3 regions of the uncultured Psychrobacillus sp. genome follow, and region 2 is predicted to be linked to each of the others. Evidence: riboswitches for the same ligand, from Rfam matches in the RefSeq annotation. Region 2 holds a riboswitch; each other region holds the start of a gene.
The links. A riboswitch is a leader RNA that binds a small molecule or an ion and turns the genes downstream of it on or off. The one in region 2 is predicted to bind cobalamin.
Positions count from the first base shown of each region.

Region 1 (7,426 bases), on a different contig from region 2:
AACTATTAATGGTAGGGTGACTGGTGTAGGCGGATCCATTTTAGCGGCAAGCGATGCGGAACGTGGACAAGCAAGCTCAAGAGAAGTTATTAATAACTTTGAATACCACTCGACAGCAGTAGTAGTCACAAGTGGAGGCATTGGAGCTAACCTTGAACTAGTACGTCAAAATTGGCCAGCACGCCTCGGCTCCCCTCCTAAAAACATGATTTCCGGGGTTCCAGAATATGTAGACGGAAGAATGATGGGAATCACTGAAAAAGCAGGTGGACGTGTAGTCAATAAAGACCGAATGTGGCATTACACAGAAGGTATTAAGAATTGGAATTCAATATGGAAGGAACACGGAATTCGTATCTTGCCCGGTCCATCATCCATTTGGCTAGATGCAGAGGGTAATCGCTTTCCCGCCCCAAACTTCCCAGGCTTCGATACATTGGGTACCTTAAAAGCCATTCAAGATACTGGATATGATTATTCCTGGTTTATACTCACAGAAAAAATTATTGAGAAGGAATTTGCACTATCTGGTTCAGAGCAGAATCCTGATCTTACTGAAAAGAGCATCAAACAAGTGCTAAAAAGGATTTTACCTGGGCCAACTGATCCAGTTAAGGCATTCATGGAGAAGGGGGAAGATTTTGTAGTTGCCACAACTCTAAAGGAACTAGTAGCTGGGATGAATAGAATTACCGGAAATAGCCTGTTACATTATGAACATCTAGAAAAACAAATTGTAGCTCGTGATCGGGAGATGGATAATAAGTTTACAAAGGACCTTCAAATAACTGCCTTAAGGGGAGCCCGTCATTATATCGGAGATAAGCTTATACGTGTAGCTGCCCCTCATAAAATATTAGATATTAAAAATGGTCCCCTGATTGCAGTTCGTTTGAATATCCTGACTCGCAAAACACTAGGGGGTCTTCAAACAGATCTAGGTGGTCGTGTCCTTGACTCAGAAGGTAATCCCGTTCCCGGTCTTTATGCAGCTGGAGAGGTCACAGGCTTTGGTGGTGGTGGAATGCATGGCTATCGTGCTCTGGAGGGAACCTTTTTGGGAGGATGCCTGTTCACAGGAAGAGAAACAGGGAGAGCATTGGCCAAGGACTTATCCAAGTAATATAGAAAAAACTTTGACTACCGTCTGTCAAAGTTTTTCTTTTGGAAGGGAATATGCTCTTTATACTTCCTTACATAAATATTGATATATTTCGTAGCCTATTTGAGAAAGTATTCTTTTGGATAGGATATCATCCTCCTTCTCCGATAGGACTGTTGCAACTAGTTTTCTATTTCCTACAAAAAATACTCCTACATCATGACGGGTGCCTGGTATCCAACCAGTCTTATTTGCAAATTCCCAAGCAGGCATCCCATTATTGAAGTTGGAATATGGAGAAGGAAGTTTTTCCGGCAAACAATCACGGACCTGTTGTTTTTTAAGCATATCTATCATTTGCTTACTTGCTTGTTCACTAACTAGCTGTCCCTGAGCCATTTTAGATAGTAAGATACCAACATCTTTTGCAGCAATTCTATTAGAGCCAAGTGGATTTGGCTTACTCAACATAAGCTTGTTATAAAATGTACTGTATTCCATACCGGCTTCCTTCATTGTTTGTTGAATATTTTCTACTCCAACTAAATCTATTAAAAGATTCGTAGCTGTATTGTCACTTTGAATAATCATCAGAAGCATGATATCTAGTAATGGCAGTGAAGTTCCTGTAGTTAAATGCTGGAGGACTCCGGACCCTCCCACATACTTATCTTTTTCCAATCTGACTAAATCGGTTAGGGACAATTGTTGACTTTCTACTGCCTTAAAAACTGCTGTCATTATTGGTACCTTAATGACACTAGCTGCATAAAAAAGCTCTTGCTCATTGTGTTCCCACTTCTCTCCCGTATTCAAATCCTCTAATACAATCCCCCATGTCCCCTTGGAAGGTTTAATCAACTTTTGAACTTTACCTATTAGCTCCTCCACTATCCATCCTCCTCTAGTCATTCTCTTTGTTTTATTATAGACTATTATAAGATTTATTTTTAGAAAATTCGAATTTATGGAGAGCATGTGCATGACACAACTTTTTCTATTACAAAAAGTCATTGATTATATAGACGAACATATTAAAGATAATATAAATACCGAAAGCCTTGCAAAGCTTATCAGCTATTCCCCTTTTCATTTTTCTCGTATTTTCCATCAGACTACTGGTTATACACCAATGGATTATGTGCAAAAAAGGAAGCTACAATTTGCCTTAGTTGACTTACTGAAGGAGAAAAGAATTATAGATATAGCATTAGAATATGGGTTTGAAACACATGCAGGCTTTACTAAATCATTTAAACGCTGCTTTGGGAGTCCCCCTAGCTTATATAAGATGCACTGCCCCATTTCGGTTCCACAAAGACTATGTTTAGAGAGCCTTATACAAAAGAAAACTGGGGGAGTAGTTCTTCAGCCTAAAATCATTTCTAAGCCCCCTTTTAGGGTAGCAGGTAAGACGTTTGAAACACGGATGGGAAATATAGCCTTTACGAGAGATGCCCCCGCCTTTTGGAATCAACGAATACTCTCTGAGGAATCCATTGAAACTACTCTATATACCCTCTTAACACCTAAAAAGCACGGAGAATATTGTTTTAATCTTAGTGCACCAGAGTCAGAAGATCATTTCACCTATTTATTTGCGGTGAATTTTGAAGAGGGAACAACAGTACCTGAAGGGATCCTTAAATTTACCGTTAAGGGCACCACTTATGCAGTTTTCAAAACACCTCTTGTACCGGTAGAGCAATTTGTTTCCTCTATCAAAGGTACTTGGCAATATATTTTAGAAGACTGGTTGCCAGACTCCCAATATGAAGTCGATGAAGATAGCTATGATTTTGAATACTATGATGAACACTGCCATGATTGGGAGTATGACAAAGTTTATATGGAAATTTACCTTCCTATTAAAGAAAAATGATAGCAAACTTTAATTTAAGAGATAATCTACTGTTGTTTTTCGAATTACCGCTATTAACGCACACCCTTCTTCAGAAGTGAACGATAAAAAAACAGAACTGGACTTAAAATAAGGGCGCTTACTATAATTGCAGTCTTAATAGTAAGGGTTGTGGCAATATACCCAATAACAGGCCCACCGCTTATTTGCCCAACTGCATCCACCTGCCCTTTTACAGAGAAAAATGTTGCCCGAGTAGAAGAGTCTGGTATGATTTTATTTAACCAAATGTCCTCTAATGGGTACATTACCTTCCGACTAACTTGTATTATTACATAGCAAATAAACAAACCAATAATATAGTTCGAAAATGCAAAGCCTATTAATGCTACTACTATACTGGAGCAACCAATAAAAAGAGCGATATATATTCGGTGCAATTCTTGATAAATCGTACTTTTATTTAAAAAGTGAAGCAGCACAAATGACAGCAGTACGACCACTAATTGAATTCCTCCAGTTAATAGCACCAGTCGTTCAATGGGCAAGGCAGTTATTTTAGCCATTTCTAATAGATGAGGAAGCCACAGACGATCAAAACCTTCACTATAAAAACCTATAAACAGAGCGATTAGAAATAGCATACGAAGTATAAAGCTAGTTCTGGAGAAAAGAATGATTTTATCCAAGTTCTCTTTCATTGTCTCCCATGCACCAATTCTTTCGCTTCTTTTCAAAGGTTTAAAATGATTCTCTTGCATAAATATTATTAGTAAAACAGACAACCCAATCATACATAATCCTCCTATTATAATCGGTAGATGGATTAGGTAGGAGCCGATTAATACGCTTAACGGAATGGCAACCAATTGGCCTAGGTTTCCAGCCTTAGCTCCTCTCATATATGCAGATGATGCCTTTTCTTCTCCTATTTCATCAGCTATCCATGCTTGCAATGACCCGCTAGTAAAGGTATACCCTATCCCCCATGCCACTTGAGCCAATAAAACCGTAATAAAAAAAGGAAACAATCCTTCTAATAAAAAACCAACTCCTATTAGAAAGTAACCAATGATAACGGATAGCTTCCGGCTCTTTAAGTCAGACACGATACCAGTTGGAATCTCAAAGAGAAATACGGTTATCTCCAACACAGTTCCCACTAAAACAAGTTGCAACGGATCCAGCTTAACAACACTTACTTGATACAACAAACTGACTGTAAATATAAAAGTAAAAAATAATTGCGATAGAAAGCAAATATAAATATACAGCCGATATGGATTCTTCAAACTACTCATTTACCTCACCTCTCCACTTGATTATAAAAAGAGAAGCAGTCCACGACTTATCCAAATTTGCTATATTGACTAACTTTTTTTATGTTATAGTGAAAGAACAATTAAATAATGTGTAGATTTAGGTGTTCTTTTAATTGCAAAAGAACTTAAAAGGGAAGTTCGGTGGAAGACCGACGCTGTCCCGCAACTGTAAATGTGAGCAATACTTTATAAACCACTGTATGTATAAATACTACGGGAAGGAAGGTAACGCGATGACCATGAGCCAGGAGACCTGCCTATTTCAAGTACACACCACGACCCTACGAGGATAGGAGGTGTTAAGTGCAGCTATGACCAAGCAAAGCTTGAAAATACTGTCGTACGAAAAAACATACTAAAATCACTGGAGTGAACATACTCCTTATTTAATCGTGGTTTTTATTTGTTTCCTAGCGTACTGACTATTAAATCATACTAACTAAGCATCCTCTTTTATAAAAAAGAGGATGCTTTTTATGTTAAAAACGAAAGGATTTTGGAAATGAGAAAAGAGATTTTTATGGAGCAATTTAAGCAAGTATTAATGACAAACCAGGTTGCAAGTACCTCGATATCTCTACAGTCTACCTTTGAGGAAATGAAAAAAGAAATTGAGCTTAACTCAGTATGGAGTATAGAAGAAAGAAATCTTTTTCTTCACCACTTAAATGTTGCACACCGTCAGATTAAACAAGAGATTGCTGGAATAAAGCAGGAATAAATAAAATACATATGTCAGTCAATTTCATAAATAGAGCTTTACCGATTAACACGAACATTTTATCCGTATGGATTGTAGCGACAGACGGCGACTCCTACGGAATAAGTGAGACAGATAGACATCACAACCACGCGGAAAGCGTCCGTCAGAGCGGAAGTCAATTATGCTTCTACACATATAAAAGCATATATAAATCATTGTTTTCTACTATTTGTTCGTGTTTTGCTTTTTAAAATAGAATTATGAAATTGACTCTTAAAATAATTAAAAAAGCGAACCAATGACGTTAGTCATTTGGTTCGCTAATTCCTATAGATCTTGATAATCCCTTTGATATTTACCGCCATCTTTAACCTCTGAATGATACAAAGCCTTCAGAGCAAAGCTTTTTTCTAAATCATGCTCCTTCATTACTTCCTTTAATCTTTTAGCTAAATCAGGACTGAACTTAACAAGCTCTTCCATTTTAGATTTTGAATATTGCATTACATTACCTCCCCACTATCATTGTTTATACAGTATAGCACTTTGTATTAAAGACAGACGAAAATTTCAGTTTAGGCTAATTAAAATTGGCTCACTCCAACTCCTAAAATAGACAATCACATTTTTTCCATTTTTGCATAAATTAATTTGACAATTCAAATAATATTAGTTAACCTATTGAACAAATGTTTCCTTAAGGAAAATAATTATCTTTTAAGAAATTTATATTTTTTTATTCTAAAAGTTTCCCGCAGGAAATAATTTATAACAAAGGAAAAGGAGTGTAGTACATGAAAAAAATATTTTTATTATTTTTTGCTATGGTTTTATTGGCTGGATGTAATGACAAAAACAATGGAAAGGCGGAAGCTGATAAGCCACTAGTAGTTACAACTACAGGTCAGGTTGCTGATGCCGTAAAGAGGATTGCCGGGGATATGGTAGAAGTTAAATCCTTGATGGGACCAGGAGTAGACCCGCATCTTTACAAGGCCACTCAAGGTGATTTACAAGTATTAGAGGACGCGGATATCATTTTTTACAATGGGCTAGAGCTTGAAGGAAAAATGAGTGATATTTTTGAGAAGATGAAAAAAGAGAAATCGGTAGTTGCCATTGGAGAAGTAGTTCCAAAGGAAAGAATTTTAAATGACGAAGCTCATCCTGAACTATTTGATCCCCATATTTGGTTTGATATTGATGTGTGGAAGATTGCAACTCAGGAAATCACCAAAACACTTACAAAAGAATTCTCTACTAACGAAGAGCAATTTAAGGAAAATGAAATTAAGTTTTTTCAAGAACTAGATGAGCTAAATGAATGGTCGAAAGAACGTATTAGTGAAATACCAAAGGAGCAGCGAGTGCTTGTTACTGCCCATGATGCATTTAACTACTTTGGTGAAAGTAATGGAATGGAAGTCAGAGGTTTACAAGGTCTTAGCACAGATGCCGAGTATGGATTAAAGGATATACAGAACGTCGTAAACTTCTTAGTAGAGCAAAATATTAAAGCAGTATTTATTGAATCCAGCGTTTCTGATAAAGCCATGAATGCTGTCATTGAAGGTGCAAAGGAAAAAGGACACACGATACAAATTGGAGGAGAGCTTTACTCGGATGCCATGGGTGCTGAAGGAACAGAGGAAGGAACTTATATAGGAATGTATAAGCATAATGTCAACACAATAGTTGATTCACTTAAATAGGAGGTAGCAAAATGAACGCATTACAGGTAAAGGATTTATCTGTAGCTTATGAGGAAAAGATAGTTTTAAGCGAAATTAACCTAACTATTCCCAAGGGACAGATTACTGGGATTATTGGACCAAACGGAGCTGGTAAATCTACACTGATCAAAGCAGTGTTAAATCAGCTACCCAATAAAACAGGTACCGTTTCTATATTAGAGCAACCACTTAATCCAAAAGATCTCCTTGTAGGGTATGTCCCTCAAAGAAATGCAGTAGATTGGGACTTCCCAACTAATGCTTTAGACGTTGTCTTAATGGGAAGATACGGTCATATTGGATCTATTAAAAGACCATCTGCTAAGGATAAGGAAATAGCTTTAAGCTGCTTAAATAATGTGGGAATGGAAGCTTTCGCAGATCGTTCCATCGGTCAACTATCTGGCGGACAACAACAGCGTGTCTTCCTGGCTAGGGCTCTCGCACAAGAAGCAGAGGTTTACTTTATGGATGAACCATTTGTGGGAGTAGATGCAGCCACAGAGCGAACTATTATTTCCATTTTAAAAAAGTTAAAATCTCAAGGAAAATCAGTCTTTGTAGTTCATCACGACCTCCAGACAGCAGCTGATTATTTTGATTGGATTGTTTTACTAAATCAAACAATTATAGCCTCAGGTCCTACCGTTCTTACGTTTACACCAGATAATCTGCAGGAAGCATATGGTGGTAAATTATTCTTCA
Region 1 is NZ_CALIED010000005.1:9,695-17,120, reverse strand. It holds gene Q0371_RS00340 (FAD-binding dehydrogenase) at 1-1,123, shown strand, start outside; gene Q0371_RS00335 (serine hydrolase) at 1,184-1,993, opposite strand; gene Q0371_RS00330 (AraC family transcriptional regulator) at 2,085-2,984, shown strand; gene Q0371_RS00325 (MFS transporter) at 3,038-4,264, opposite strand; cobalamin riboswitch at 4,368-4,561, shown strand; gene Q0371_RS00320 (hypothetical protein) at 4,788-5,006, shown strand; gene Q0371_RS00315 (hypothetical protein) at 5,316-5,492, opposite strand; gene Q0371_RS00310 (zinc ABC transporter substrate-binding protein) at 5,783-6,700, shown strand; gene Q0371_RS00305 (metal ABC transporter ATP-binding protein) at 6,712-7,426, shown strand, end outside.
Region 1: it holds a riboswitch for cobalamin, as region 2 does, so the genes downstream of both, Q0371_RS00320 (hypothetical protein) here and Q0371_RS18860 (hypothetical protein) in region 2, are expected to answer to the same signal.

Region 2 (7,426 bases):
CTAATATCTCAATATAAACGTTTGCTGTCACTTCTAACTCCCCCTCGGTACTATTCATTAAATAGTACTATACCATAACACTATTATCCATTGCAAGGTACCTGTTTTAAAATAAAAGAAGATGGTCTCCTCAAAACGAGACCATCCTTTACTTTATTTAAATATTTCTGGATAAACGGTTTTGGCTACTAGTTCCACAGCTTCACCAATTCGTGGACCAGGGCGAGACATTATGTCCGAATCTAATTGGAAGATGGCGTTGTTTTGTACAGCCTCTAGCTGGTTCCAGCCTGGACGAGCCTTAATCTCACCAATTGGATCTTCTACATAATTTACAGTAGTTAAGATAATCGGAGGATTTTTCTTAATGACATCTTCCTCAGATAATTTAATCCACCCCTCTTGGTCTCCAAAAATATTCACAACAGAAGCATTATTCAAAACTTCTTGTTGAAACGTATTTTTACCAGTTGTAAAAATTTCAGGAGAGGGGCTTATCTCAAAATAAACTTGTTTCTGATTAGTTACACCCGATACTTTGTCCTCAACACTTTGAATAGTAGTTTTAATAGAGTTAACAAGGTTTGTTCCTTTATCCTCAACTCCCATTACTGCGGCCAACTGTTCAATATCACCATAGACGTCTTCAAATGACAGTGCCGATTGAATGACAAAAACATCTAAACCCGCATCTTCCAACACTTTAAGCTCTTCCTCAGAACCGGTTGTATACGCAATCACAACATCTGGGTTTATCTCTAAAATACGTTCTGCATTAAAGCTCATAGAATCGGAAATTCTTTCAATTTCCAATGCTTTTTCTGGATAGGTATCATACTCTGTAGCTCCTACTATTTTATCTCCCACGCCAAGGGCAAATAGAATTTCTGTGTTGCTTGGTTGTAGAGACACAACCGTGTCGGGAACTTCTTCAAATGTAATTTCGTTCCCCATATCGTCCGTTACAGTGTATTCCTTTACTTCTTGTACAGAATCTGTTTCAACAGCTGTATTCTTTTCAGCCTCTTGGCAGCCTACAAGTAAGATAGAAAGTATTAGTACCGCTAACCAATTTCTTAATTGTTTATTCATATGTTAATCCCCCAATTCTTTCTTTTTTCTCATGGGATATGATTTACTGACAAATTGAATCTCGTCAACTCCATGATACTTGTTTACATATACCGCCATTGCAAACAATACATTTGCTAATAGCTGCGTGTAGTCAAATAAAATCTCAGGTACTTCTCTTTCTAAAGAGACTTTATGTAAAGCTCTGACCGACTTTTTTGCTTCACTTCGACATACGTGCAACTCACAAGCAGCCGTTGAACCTTGTGGAAGTACGAATATATCTACTCTTCCTTCTACTTTGCTTACGTAGGAATCGTACATATCGCTGAGGATCTGTAAATCTTCTCCATGGATCGCGAGCTTCCCTCTGACAGACCCATTTAAGTGGTATGCCATCGGGGCCAAATACATGAGGTCCTCATATACTCTTGGAATATCTTTTGTTAAAGAAGCAGCCAAGCCGATACGTGTCGTCAGTGAGTCCGTTCGAATCTCAAAGTCTACTGTAGAAGGCTTCTCTCTCATAAACGGATAACAAATATAACGCATGTCCTTTTTCACCTTTTCCCCTCCCTCCCTAGTAAATGTGAACATATGCAATACAATACTCGATCTCTTACAGCACAAAAAACGCCACCCCAAAAAGGGCGGCGCAATACTATTTATCGTTTTATAAATTCAATCGAAAAAATAGACACGTGCCGTACAACCCCTTAACTTCCGAAGAGTATTTATACGTTCAAGAAAAGGCTGGTCTCCTGGCTCATGCATCATTTTACTCTAAGAACCTTCCCATCGACGTTTGGTCAACAGTGGTATTTTTCTTATTTCATCTGCATTTACAGTTGCGGAAACAGCTTCGGTTTTTCACCGAATTCCCAATTAAGCTGACAAGTCAGCACCTTTTCCCTGCAATAAATTATTCACTTATCGTAAGTGTACCATAGCGTATCATTTTGGGATAGAAATGGTTATCTAGTGTTAAAACTTGTAATTAGTTTGTTTCTTGTTCAGTTTATGCTACTGTTTTTATATGAAAAAATATATCCCACTATTACTTTTAATTCTCTTTGTATTTATTGCTTCGGGTCAAACTTCCGAGCAGCAATCTTTAGAGGCTGTGCTTAAAAACTGGCTTCCGAATAAGCCATTGGAGTCCTTTTTGTCTTTATTTCATATTCCTTATTGGGGATTTTATGTCTCTGTCGAGGAACGTGGTTATTATGCATTTGTTGAATTTATCATTAGAAAAGGAACACACTTTTTTTATTTTGGATTAATTTGCTTTGCTATTTATATTGCTTTACCGAAAATAAGAAATCGAAAGCTGTTGGCAATACTGATTACCTTTCTTTTAGGGGCAGCAGATGAATTTCATCAATCCTTTACGAGTGGACGATCTGCACTCTTTCAGGATGTTCTATTAGATACAAGTGGCGCAATTTTTGCCATGCTATTGCTAACGCTTGTTCAATGGTTAAAGAATAGAAAAAACGCTACCCACTAAATTTAAAAGGTAGCGTTTTTCTATTAAGCTATTTAAAGAACTTATTTTCGACTTTTCTTTAATAGGAAGGCAAGACCTAAGGTGATAATGGAGAACACAGTAAGTAATTGATTAATCGGAAGTATAGGCTTGAATTTTACATTTTCCTCGGTGATTTCATAAACTCCAACTGGTTTAATCGAAAATACACCACCTGCTCCTTCTCCTTGACCACTAGCATTTTGCTCGTCTGTAAATCCACCGCCTCCTCCTCCACCTACGAAGTAGTTCACTTTGGCTACTGGCAGAATCCGTTTATTGTCCATAATGATTGGTTCCCCGTATATTAAAGAAGCATCCTTTTCTCTAGAAAACTTTTCAAAAATAGAACGTATTGGTGTTTGTATCATAGGCAGCTTGGTATTATCCTTTTGTTTACTTGTCTTTTCCTCCATACTATCTCTCCTTTATTTTAATATAAGGGTCATATGATGTTCCTCGTAATAAACATCTCTTTCCTTTAAAGCCATTTCTTCTGTTCCAAATACTTTAAATCCTAGCTGCAGGTATAAATTTTTTGCAGACTCATTACTAGATACTACGGAGAGATTAATCTTTTCAATTTCATTAGTTTCTCTTGCCTGTTTAATCGCCTGCTCCATTAAGGACTTACCGGCACCTTTTCTTCTCCCGTGCGGACTAACATACATCGCAAATATATTTGCTCTATGCTTCATTTTTGAGCCACTCTCCTGTAAAAGAGTAACCATACCGATTAATTTATCTCCCTCAAATGCACCGAACGTATAATTCCCATTTACTTGAAAATTGCTTCTTACTCGTTCAATTGGATTTTCTCTTTGAATAGCTTCTTCATAACTAGTACCAAATGCTTCGGGGTTATTTTGCAGTGCCTCAAGCCTTAGCTGCCAATATGCCTCTGCATCATCACCTATTAATCTTCTAATTTCCATTTCTATACCTCCTGAAAATAGCGTGCATTACAAAGTTCATGTGCGTACAATATTAAATCTCGACAAGCTTCTGCACGTGAGCTTTCTGTTGCAAATAGCGAAGGAGATTGCTCTAATGTACGAATTCTCATCCCTTCTTGTATTAAAGGATGCCAAACATTTGGCAGCATACTTAATCCTTTTCTCAGTGCTTCTCTTTTTGAAATGATCTGCTGATATTCGAGTGAATAAAGAATTCTGCAAATAGTAGCTGTAACAAACTCCACCACCTCGTCAGTCACTGAATCTGGTATTTCTTTTGTTTTCTCATACCAATATTGATTAATATTGTATTTTAACGTCCCTAAGACGTCCTCCCATTCAGTAGAAATCTTTAACTCTTGAATATCTGTTCCCTGCAATGTAATTCCATGCTCCTTTAACAACCACCAAGTCACATGATTAATGTCCCAATGCCCAACTCTAACAACGCCATCTGTACAAAAAGGATAAGGTTGCATAGCTTCGTTCCCCTTACTAAGGTCAGTTGCTTGGATATACATACCGTCCATCCGAGAACCTAATTCCTCTTTAGACAATTGAAAATGAAGATCCTTTATCATTTCTATCTCTTTCTCATTTACCTGTCGATTTAATAAAACGATAAAGTCTATATCACTCTTTTTCTCATCAAAAGCGTCTAAAGCAACGGAGCCATACAGATAAACTCCTTCTATTAAATTCATAGGCAAATGTGTATTTAATTGCTGTAGATATACTTGCATTAAATTATGTAGAGAATACGGTAATAAATACTTCAACCTTTCACCTCCTCTAAATATGTTCAAAATATGTTCCAGTTCCCGAAATTTCGACAAAACATGACAAGTAACACTATTGATATGGATTCATCTGCGTTACATTATCGCTAACAAATTATTTTTATTAAGGAGATTATCAACTGTGAATAAAAAAGTTGCTTGGATCACTGATACTGCCGCTTTATTGGAACAATCATTTATTGAAAAACATAATATACATGTCTTACCGTTAAATATTGTTTTTGAAGAGGGTGCATTCAAAGAAACGATTGATATGACACATGATGAATTCTATGACAAATTAAGAACGGCTAAAGTTCATCCAAAGACCTCTCAGCCTCCAATTGGTGAAATGGTACAACTATATGAAGACCTAAAAGCAGAAGGATATGATTGTGCAGTTGCCGTCCATACATCAAGCGGTTTGTCTGGCACCTACCACAGCTCACAAACCGCTTCTAAAATGGCCAATTTCAAAGTATATTCCATTGACTCCAAAATAGGCTCTTATCCAATGGTCAAAATGCTAGAGGTTGGGAAAAGCTTGTTAGAAGAAGGCCGGGGCGTAGAGGAAGTTGTAGCTCATATAGAAAATATGACAAATAACTCTGAGTTATCCTTCATTCCATCTAGCTTGACTCAGCTTCATAAAAGTGGTCGTGTTTCCGGCACAGCAGCCTTTCTTAGCAATCTATTAAATATAAAAGTGGTTATTTCCTTTGATAATGGAAAAACCGTCCCGACAGAAAAAGTACGTGCTACTAAAAGAGCTAAAAACTATGTAATGGGACGCCTTCGAAAAGATATGAAAATAGCAGAAGTTCCAGAAGTTGCAGTAATCAACTGCAACAACAAAAAGGATGCTCAAACGTGGAGAGAAGAAATCCTGCAGGAATTCCCTAACCTTAAGGTTATTGTCATCCCATTAAGTGCCTGTGTAGGAGTTCATGCTGGAGAAGGGACCATTGGACTTAGCTGGGTTCGGTATTAATATAATTTATAAAGGGGTTTGCTATTTAGCAAACTCCTTTTTTAACAAAGAGCAAATGGAAGCATCACAAAACTGCCCTTTTTCAAACGCAGATTCTCTTAATGTACCCTCATATATAAATCCTGCTTTTTCCAATGTTTTTTTGGATGCCATATTGTCGGGATCATAGAGTGCTTCTATTCTGTGAAGCTCCATCTTTTCAAAGCCATAGGACAGGATAGGCTGCAAAACCTCCGTCATTACTCCACTTCTCCAAAATTCTGGAGTAAGCTCAAACCCGATTTCAGCCTTATTGTGTTCCTTTTCCCAATTATGGTAGCCACAGCTCCCTATAATCTTATTGTCCCCCTTAGTAGCTATCCCCCAACGAAATCCTTCGTTTTTATGGTACTTTATTTGCCACTTTCTGATTATCTTTTTCGCTTCGCCAATATCCTTGAAGACGTCTAAATCATAATATTTCATAACCTCATCCTGAGAGAAATAATGGAAAACCTCTTTTGCATCGCTTAGTTCTATTTGGCGCAGTACAAACCGTTTCGTTTCCATTCTAGGAAAATTTTTATTACGTTGATCGTAGGCAAATAATACAAAAATTGCGCAATGGCAATAATCCCTGACAGGGTACTAATAAAAATGCTTACCCAAAAGTACATAGGTATTCTTCCACTTCCAATAGGACCGACTTTCGGCTGATACACGTCATAGACGGCATAAAAGTTAATCCCTAATAAAACTATTCCACCAAACAAGATAAACCATTTAACCATAGCGACACTCCCTATCGAGAGTTTATTCGAGATGGTTGCCATAAAACCCTTTTTTAATGGTGGTGAAGGATGTCTACTACAATTCGATGGCTCGGTTGACGGCATGGCACTCCATACCCTCACAAGTTCCAGCAAGTTTACGACAATCTCTCGATAATTTACTACAATCCCTCACCAGCTCTTTCCCCTTGACTTGATTTACGACAATCGTCTCTCCGATTACTACAATGACCGGATACTTTACGACAATCATCCGATAATTCACTACAATCCCTCACCAGCTCTATCCCATTGACCTGATTTACGAAAATCCGTCATCCTATCCACTTACCACAACAACTTTACTCTCTCAGATGCTGTCCAATAAATGCTTCTATCCCCATATCACCAAGGCTTCCTACTCGATGCTTCCTAACGGAAACAACTTGATTCTCCATTTCCTGGTCACCGATGATCAGCATATACGGATGTTTTTGCATGGCTGCCTCTCGTATCTTCAATCCAATTTTTTCTACGCGGTCATCTACTTCTACCCGGTAGCCTTCTTGTTGTAGCCGCGACTTTACTTCTTCCGCATAAGCTAGATGAGCGTCTGTGATAGGCAATACCTTCACTTGAACTGGGGCTAGCCAAAGTGGAAAATTACCTTGAAAGTGTTCTAATAGAATCGCGATAAACCGTTCTATGGAGCCATAGATTGCTCGATGAATCATGATAGGACGACGAAGTTGATTGTTTTCATCGACGTACTGACAACTAAATTTTTCCGGCATTTGAAAATCAAGCTGAACTGTTCCACACTGCCAGCTACGTCCAAGTGAATCGAATATATGGAAGTCAATTTTAGGACCGTAAAAAGCTCCATCTCCTTCGTTCACTTGATATTCAACCTGTTTACTCTTCAAAACCGATTCTAGTGCTTTTTCTGCTTGGTCCCATGCTTCCACAGAACCCATAAAATTCTCTGGACGAGTTGATAGCTCCACTTTATAGCTAAATCCAAATTCCTTATAGAATTCATCTACTAGATCTAATACCTTCGCAAGCTCACCTTCAATTTGCTCTTCTAGAACAAACAGATGGGCATCGTCTTGAGTAAATGCTCTAACACGTAATAGACCATTCAAAGATCCCGAAAGCTCATGACGGTGTACTAATCCTAGCTCTGCATACCGTATTGGAAGTTCTCGGTAGCCTCTTCTTTTACTATTAAAGATTAAAACTGCTCCTGGACAGTTCATTGGCTTTATTGCATACTTTTGTTCATCCACATCGGCAAAATACATGTTTTCATGGTAATGATCCCAGTGTCCGGATTTTTCCCATAGCTC
Region 2 is NZ_CALIED010000091.1:19,955-27,380, reverse strand. It holds gene Q0371_RS18870 (DUF1700 domain-containing protein) at 1-31, opposite strand, end outside; gene Q0371_RS18865 (helical backbone metal receptor) at 154-1,092, opposite strand; gene Q0371_RS18860 (hypothetical protein) at 1,096-1,635, opposite strand; cobalamin riboswitch at 1,805-1,995, opposite strand; gene Q0371_RS18855 (VanZ family protein) at 2,108-2,581, shown strand; gene Q0371_RS18850 (spore germination protein GerW family protein) at 2,623-3,015, opposite strand; gene Q0371_RS18845 (GNAT family N-acetyltransferase) at 3,028-3,534, opposite strand; gene Q0371_RS18840 (aminoglycoside adenylyltransferase domain-containing protein) at 3,537-4,334, opposite strand; gene Q0371_RS18835 (DegV family protein) at 4,477-5,325, shown strand; gene Q0371_RS18830 (GNAT family protein) at 5,347-5,874, opposite strand; gene Q0371_RS18825 (hypothetical protein) at 5,841-6,095, opposite strand; gene Q0371_RS18820 (hypothetical protein) at 6,172-6,360, opposite strand; gene thrS (threonine--tRNA ligase) at 6,437-7,426, opposite strand, start outside.

Region 3 (7,426 bases), on a different contig from region 2:
GAATAGCCTCCACTGTACATTCAAATACACCTTGCCCAATCTTTTTACCAATTTCTGTTATAGGACCTGCATATTCAATATAAGTACCTTTTTGTGTAGCAGCAATTAGGACGCTATCTGTCGAGGTACCGGTCGCAAGTGTACCAGTTCTTGAATCCATCACTTGTTCATGAGCCATCGCTTTCGTTTTAGCCTCCGTTGCAGTGATAACAGATTGAATAAATGCCTCCTCTGCTAGCTCACCATTAATAACAATCCATGTATTGATCGTACCTACAGCAGGAAACATTTCAACCTCATGCGCTCTAGAGACATCCACTGCATTTCCAACCCCCGCAGTTACCATTACGACTAGATTACCAAGAGGTGTTTTGTACTCTTTTATGATAGCGTCCGTAGTTTTGACCGCTGTCATCATACCTACCGTATCTGCCTCTGATAATCCTTCGGCAGCAAGGTATTCTATCATTTCCTCCTGAACGTTATCACAATGGTAGCTCGCATCCACTCTTCGATTGACAAAGTTTCTATACCAGCCACTTCCTGCATTAATGACTGCAGATGACCACGTCTTTAATTGATTTTCTGCTCGGAAGAGAACATAATCATCCGTTACTTGAAAATTGGACACTGTAATTGGTTTATCGTCTTGTTTTTCCTTTACGTCTGGCAAAATGGTTATTTGTGGTTTAGGACGTTCTGGATGAGGACTAGTGCTAACTCTGGCTTCATAAACCGTTTCCACTAAACTCTTTTTTACTACCTCATGCGGTTCTCCAATTACTTTAATCCTCCCTTGGTCCATCAATAAAAGCCTGTCACAGTAAAGCGATGCAAGGTTAATATCATGAAAAATGCTTATAACCGTAATACCATTCTCAATTGCTTGTGTCTTAATCGTATCTAGAAGTTGTTTTTGATGAGCAATATCCAAGTGATTGGTCGGCTCATCTAACAGCAATATGGGAGCTTGCTGAGCCAATGCCTGTGCTACAAACACCCGCTGCTGTTCTCCTCCTGATAGAAGCTCTAGTAAATGCTTTTCATATTTGTCGATAGCAGTCAGCCTCATTGCTTCCTGTGTCGCTACCTCGTCCTCTTGCGACCATGTTGAAAACCAGCCCGACTGGTGAGGGTAACGACCGAGTGAAACCGTATCTCGAACGGTATGTGAAAAAGCTTGATTGTGCAGCTGCGGCAAAACGGCCAGCCTTTTCGCAAGCTCCTTTGAGGAATAGGATTTTAGTTGCTTACCTTCAATCAATACTTCTCCTGATGCAGGGGTAAGTATGCCACTCATCAATTTTAAAAGGGTAGATTTCCCGCTGCCGTTTGGACCTAATATTCCTAGCATCTCTCCTTTAGATACCTGGAAGGATACGTCATGCACGACTAGTTTTTGATTGTAACCACCAGAAATGTTTTTGATCTCTAGCATGCTAAGCAGCTCCTTTTTTACGTTGTCGGAAGAAGATAAATGCAAATACTGGTGCACCTATAAAGGCAGTGATGACACCTATTGGTAGCTCTGTTGGAGATATAATGGTACGTGACACCAAGTCACAAATGATTAATAACGAAGCTCCGTTTATGAAGCTTAAAGGAAGAACATGCCGGTTATCGGAGCCAAACAGCAGCCTCGTCATATGAGGAACAACCAACCCCACGAATCCAATGGTTCCCGATACAGCTACAGCGGTCCCGGTAAGCATAGACCCTCCTATTAGAATCATCATTTTACGTTTCTTCACTTCCACACCTAAATGCTGTGCCCGTTCTTCTCCAAACAGCATTGCATTTAGCTCCCTACGGTTCAACCATAATAAAAGTGAACCAATTATCATAAACGGCAATGCCATTTGAACATAGCTCCAGCCACGCATAGAGACACTTCCAAGTAACCAACCGATAATTTGTCTCAGCTCTTCCCCTGTTAAGGCAATCATTAAGGAAATGACTGAGCCGAGAAACGAGCTAAAGATAATGCCTGTTAAAATAATCGTTTCCATCTTCATCGCTCGATCAACTAGCTTCGCAAAGGAAATGACGATCAGCATAGTGATTAACGCCCCTGCCATACTGAAAACAGGCAAGGTGAACATTCCTAAAAAAGGTACTGATATTCCAAAAAAGAGTGTAGCCACTGCACCAACCGATGCTCCGGACGACACTCCCAATGTATAAGGATCGGCTAGCGGATTTTTAAGCAGACTTTGAAAAGCTGCTCCCGCTATTGCCAGGGATGCTCCGACTAATCCTGCGAGTATAACTCGCGGCATGCGAATCTTCCAGACGATATTTGTTGCAATCGCATCTGTACCCGTATCCCATAAAGTACTGATCGGTACCTTTACAGATCCGACCGACACACCTAGCCAAATGGCTACGATTAACGTAGCCAGTGACAAGGTATAACCGATCATTGATTTACTCACTAAATGCCTCCGGATAAATAGCCTTAGCCACTTCCTCTAGGCCTTCTACTAAACGTGGACCTGGACGACTCGTTGCATCCTCATCCACTTGTACCACCTCATCGTTTTGAATGGCAGTCACTGTGTCAAAGCCATCACGCTGCTTCACCTTTTCTACAATTCCTTCCACGTAGTCATAGGTGATTAACATTACATCTGGGTTACGGCTTACTATTTCCTCTGGGTTAACTTGAAACCAGCCATCTTGATCAGCCATAATGTTTTCTGCATTGACCATCGTTAAAATTTCTTGCATAAATGTCCCATTACCAGGAGTATAGATTTCTGGTACATCGGAAGTTTCTACGAATACTGTTTTCTTTGTCTCTACTTTTGCAACTTTTTCTTGAATTTCGTCAACCTTTGCCTTCATATCCTCTATAACGGCTTGTGCTTCCTCATATTTCCCCGTTGCTCGGCCAATTTGTTCAATAGTTGTATAGGTTAAGTTAAAATCCTTTGCATCCTGTACCACAAATACCTTTACACCAGCATCTCGAAGCTGCTGTAATCCTGCCTCTGCCATTGAAACAATGGATTCATGAGCGAATACAATATCCGGACTTAAAGAGATAATTTTTTCAATGTTAAATTCCATCCCGCCAATTTTTTCTTTATCTAACGCTTCCTTTGGATAGCTTTCGTAATCATTAACACCGATAATTTCCTCATTTAGTCCCAAAGCAAATAGAATCTCCGTGTTACTTGGAATCATGGATACGATTGATTTCGGAGCTTCCTCTAGCGTAATTTCTTGTCCTACTGCATCCGTCAGTGTAAGTGGGAATGCCGTTTCTGAGTTACCAATTTCCTGGCTACTTTCTTTTTCTGTTGGAAGTGTCTCTTGCTCATTACAACCACCTAAAATCAGCAAGGTCATTCCAATAATTAACCACAGTTTCTTCATCCTTTATTCCTCCTAAATATAGACAACAAAAAATCCCCCATCCTAGGATGAGAGATAGATAGGTATAAATCAGCCACGAAAAACCGAAAGCGGACCTACACCAGACCTATCCGCGTAGGTAATGGGTGTGTACGTAAAGGCAGGTTTTCTGGCTTATGATGCATATGCATCACTTACAGTGGCGGGACCGCGCTGGACTTTAACCAGCTTCCCTTTTAACTCTAGTAACCGATAACTAGAGCACCTTTAAGCAAATGTTATTCTATTGTTTCTTGCATTTATTATACCTTATATTTAGATGTTGTCGAGTTGAAGTCGGTATTTGAAAAAGCATACATTTTATACATTTCAACAATACGAACGATTAATAAAGAATATTGAAGTTTATATGCTTTTAAATGTGGAAAGTAGAATTGATTTCCGCTCTGGCGGACGCTTTCCGCGAGGGGAGCGATAAGCCCTCACCCATCGCTTACGCGCGTGGTTGTGATGTCTTATTTGTCTCCCTCCTCCCGCTGGAGTCGCCGCCTGCCGCTACAATCAATTATTAGAAAAGGTTCGTGGTTGATTGGTAAAGACTTTTTTATGATATATAAAACACGAACAACTTTAACCTTAAAAAAGCTTAATATAGTAGTTTTTCATCGCGATTTCTTGTTTTCATCATTTTTTTTATCAATCGTTTCTCTTACTTCTTTTAGTATTTTTTTCGTTGCTTTTGATTGTTCTCGTGCCGTTTCCAGGATATTTGGTTTATTTTCTTCTTTCCATCCAGTCAAAAAGAACACCCTCTCTTAGTTGTGTGCAACTGAAATTCGCTCCATCTTCTTAATATATCTAAAAACAAAGGGAATAATTGAATCAAAACATTTTGAGATAAATAATATAAAAAAACTTTTACTGAAATGAGCTTTAATCAATTACTACTTTTTTTACCTGCTATTAATAAAAATCACAGTACACAATCCACTCTTGTTTGTCTTGATTATAGAAAAAATAGAAGCTACCACTGTCTACTATGTTGAATTGTGCTTTCGCATCAGAGCTTATCTGAAAGACAAAGGGATATTCGTCACCATAGGAGACTCCGCTCTGGGTATAAGAGGGGTATCCACCGATCTTATGCATAGGATAGATATCCTCCACGATATCATCGTAATATTCGATGGCATCCTCTAATTCAATGCGTAAAATCTCGTCTACAATTTCTGGTGGTATATCCTCAGAGTCCCAGGCGGGAGCATCATTCTCAACTAGTTTCGGTTTTAATGGAAAAGGTTTCATCCTTGCAGATTGATCGTTTATTTTATGTAATTCGTTGAGGCTTGTATAGCAATTAATCATAAAAAAAGATGCTAAATTATCATTGTTTAAATGATTATATACACTAAAATCCATATAAATGGTGATTAGTTGAATATTTTTTAATTCCTCCGGTACGTAAGGGAGTTCGTTTAAAAAAATGGTGCATAAAGGCTCAAACTGTGAAGGGATATTTTCTTCTTTTCCCCACAAGACCTTTCCAATCCAGCTCTCTCCTAATTCTTCCGTTGGTCGATAACCACCCGTCTCAAAAATGGTAGCTTGCTTAAATAGTACTTCTTTTAATTGAGCAATGTTCATATAAATCCCCTCCTAAGCTAAGTAAGACTCCCAATCGTAATCTTCTATTTTATAGAAGACACCGTGGTCATTTCTTTCATATGCACATAGAGGTGGATCATCAATAAAAGAAAGAACAGAGTCATCTATATTTAAAATTACACCTATGGATATATACTGAAAATTGTCAGAATTACTTAAAAATCTATCATCTTCGTAACCAGTTAAAACAGACCAACCAGAATCTTGAGCATCTTTTGGATCATCTTTTAACATAAAATTAAATTCATCTCTCTCTAAAACATCGTTGCTTACAATTATTTTCGTATCAAAGTAATAATCCCATTTAGAAGATTTTGAATCATTATACTCAGTGTCACATATATGATCTGCATGAAATGAAATTTCTTGTCCAATTTTTAATTCGCTTATATTGATTGGGTCGTTTGAAAGAACTCCCTTAAAGTTTTCCATATCCCTATGGGTAATTTTCACCCACATTCTTTCACCTGCATACCCGTCTGCTCTAGTCTCGCATTCGAAAATTAATTTGACCCGATCTCCTATTCTTAAAATATCAATTACTTCCTGGCTAGGAATATAAAAAGTATAGGGCGCTTCTTTATTTCTCTTATAAACACTCTCTAAGTACCATGACATTATATTTACCCCTTGAACTGTTTCGACATAATTTTTACGAGTCTTTCATCACTTTAATTTTTTTGACAACTATCTTTCCTTGCTTTTCCACAGTCCATATTTTCACTTCTTGTCCTTCTTGTAAACTCCGCATGTTATTTATTTCCCCTGTTATTTTGGTGAAATTAGAGAAATGAACTTTAGGAGTAAAATGCTCGTATTCAGGGTTAATTTCAAGAGGATATAATATAAATTTACTTTCGGTTAAGTCCCCTATCTTACCATGATAATCAGCTCTACTAAAAAGGAAAAAAGCAAGAACAGCTATAATTATTATAGTCATTCCAATAATTAAGCCTCTACTTTTCATTTCTTATGTTCCAATCGTGCAATTGCTTCTTGTAGAAGTCTTTGTAGAACAGATGCGAAGGCTGCAATTCCAAGAGAAGCAAAAATCATGCCTAGTCCGATGCCTATGATTCCAGGCGCATCATCCTTATCTGCCATAAGAAAGAATATTGGCATACCTAAAACGTATAAAGAGCTAATAGCTAATCCACAGTATTTTATCTTCTCCAAGGCTCTTACTGAAGGTTCAGAGAAGGTAATATGATGACCTATATAATTTAAAAGCTTTAGTGCTTGGTATAGAGCAAAGTAAAAAGGAATAGCTGTTGCATACAAATCGATATAAACTAGATATTTTAGATAAGAATGGTCAGGATATAATTCCGCTGCAAAGCCTGCTATTTCAGGCACTAAAAAGATACATAACGCGAGAACCGGGATTCCCATTAAAATGACGGCCAACTTTAAAAATAAAATAATAGCTTTTTCCATAAAAGCACCTCACTCATTCATTGTCTACATAATATTACATATTTGATTGTTTTAGAATAAATACTATTGTAAATAAAATATATTAATACTCTAGGATTATAAAGGAACCAGAATAAAATTCTGAAAGTTTTTAAATGTCTTTATTCCTGTAAGAGATCCATTTGCTGCATTTAGCACTTTGTCTACATTATAGAATTAAAGATTTTAAACTAATTTCGTCTTTTAAAAGGCAATGTGGACTGATCTCACATTTGAAAATTTCAAAAAACATTTATAATTACTTACACAAGTTACTCTTGAAAACATACTAAAAATAGGCATTTCCTCTAAGAAAGTGTGTAACAAAAAGAGCTGGACAAGGTTATTATAATGTGAAAAGATTGAATTGTAAGAATAATCGGCCGATTTTCTTCCTAAGTATTTTGTTTTCTAAAAAAATAAAATTTGATACGGAGGAATATACTTTATGAAGAAATTTAAAATATTATTGTTAAGTTTTGTAATTGCTTTAAGTTTTGGATTCACAGCCCAAGCAGAAAATGTACGAGCCACTGAAAGTAAAGAAACAAAAGTTGATGTAGCTTCAGAACAAATTTTTGTTTCAAGAACGGTTCGTTTTACTAGAGATCAATCTATGTGGGTAACTGAAACTAGAAATGGTAAAACGTATTCTGGGTATATTTATAATAGAGGTTTTGCAGACGGCTCTGGAAACTACTCATTTTTCTCAGGATATATTAGAACAGGTCCCCATGCACCATTATCACTTGAACTTGAAAAATAGGAAGATAGAGTAGTTAAAATAAAGGCTTTGTTAGAAATCATCCCTTTACGTAGTTGTTTAACTCTGCAGTTCTCTGTAAGTTTCACTATTTAAAGGGATGTTTTCTTTTTCTAGAAATTATACTCCATTATACAAGCATATAATCATACATAAAGAGGAAGTGGGCCAATCTACGTCTGT
Region 3 is NZ_CALIED010000015.1:33,684-41,109, reverse strand. It holds gene Q0371_RS03100 (heme ABC transporter ATP-binding protein) at 1-1,438, opposite strand, end outside; gene Q0371_RS03095 (iron ABC transporter permease) at 1,440-2,435, opposite strand; gene Q0371_RS03090 (ABC transporter substrate-binding protein) at 2,428-3,381, opposite strand; cobalamin riboswitch at 3,502-3,644, opposite strand; gene Q0371_RS03085 (hypothetical protein) at 4,023-4,160, opposite strand; gene Q0371_RS03080 (DUF1963 domain-containing protein) at 4,324-5,004, opposite strand; gene Q0371_RS03075 (DUF2185 domain-containing protein) at 5,017-5,643, opposite strand; gene Q0371_RS03070 (hypothetical protein) at 5,678-5,965, opposite strand; gene Q0371_RS03065 (DUF2975 domain-containing protein) at 5,989-6,462, opposite strand; gene Q0371_RS03060 (hypothetical protein) at 6,929-7,246, shown strand.
Region 3: it holds a riboswitch for cobalamin, as region 2 does, so the genes downstream of both, Q0371_RS03090 (ABC transporter substrate-binding protein) here and Q0371_RS18860 (hypothetical protein) in region 2, are expected to answer to the same signal.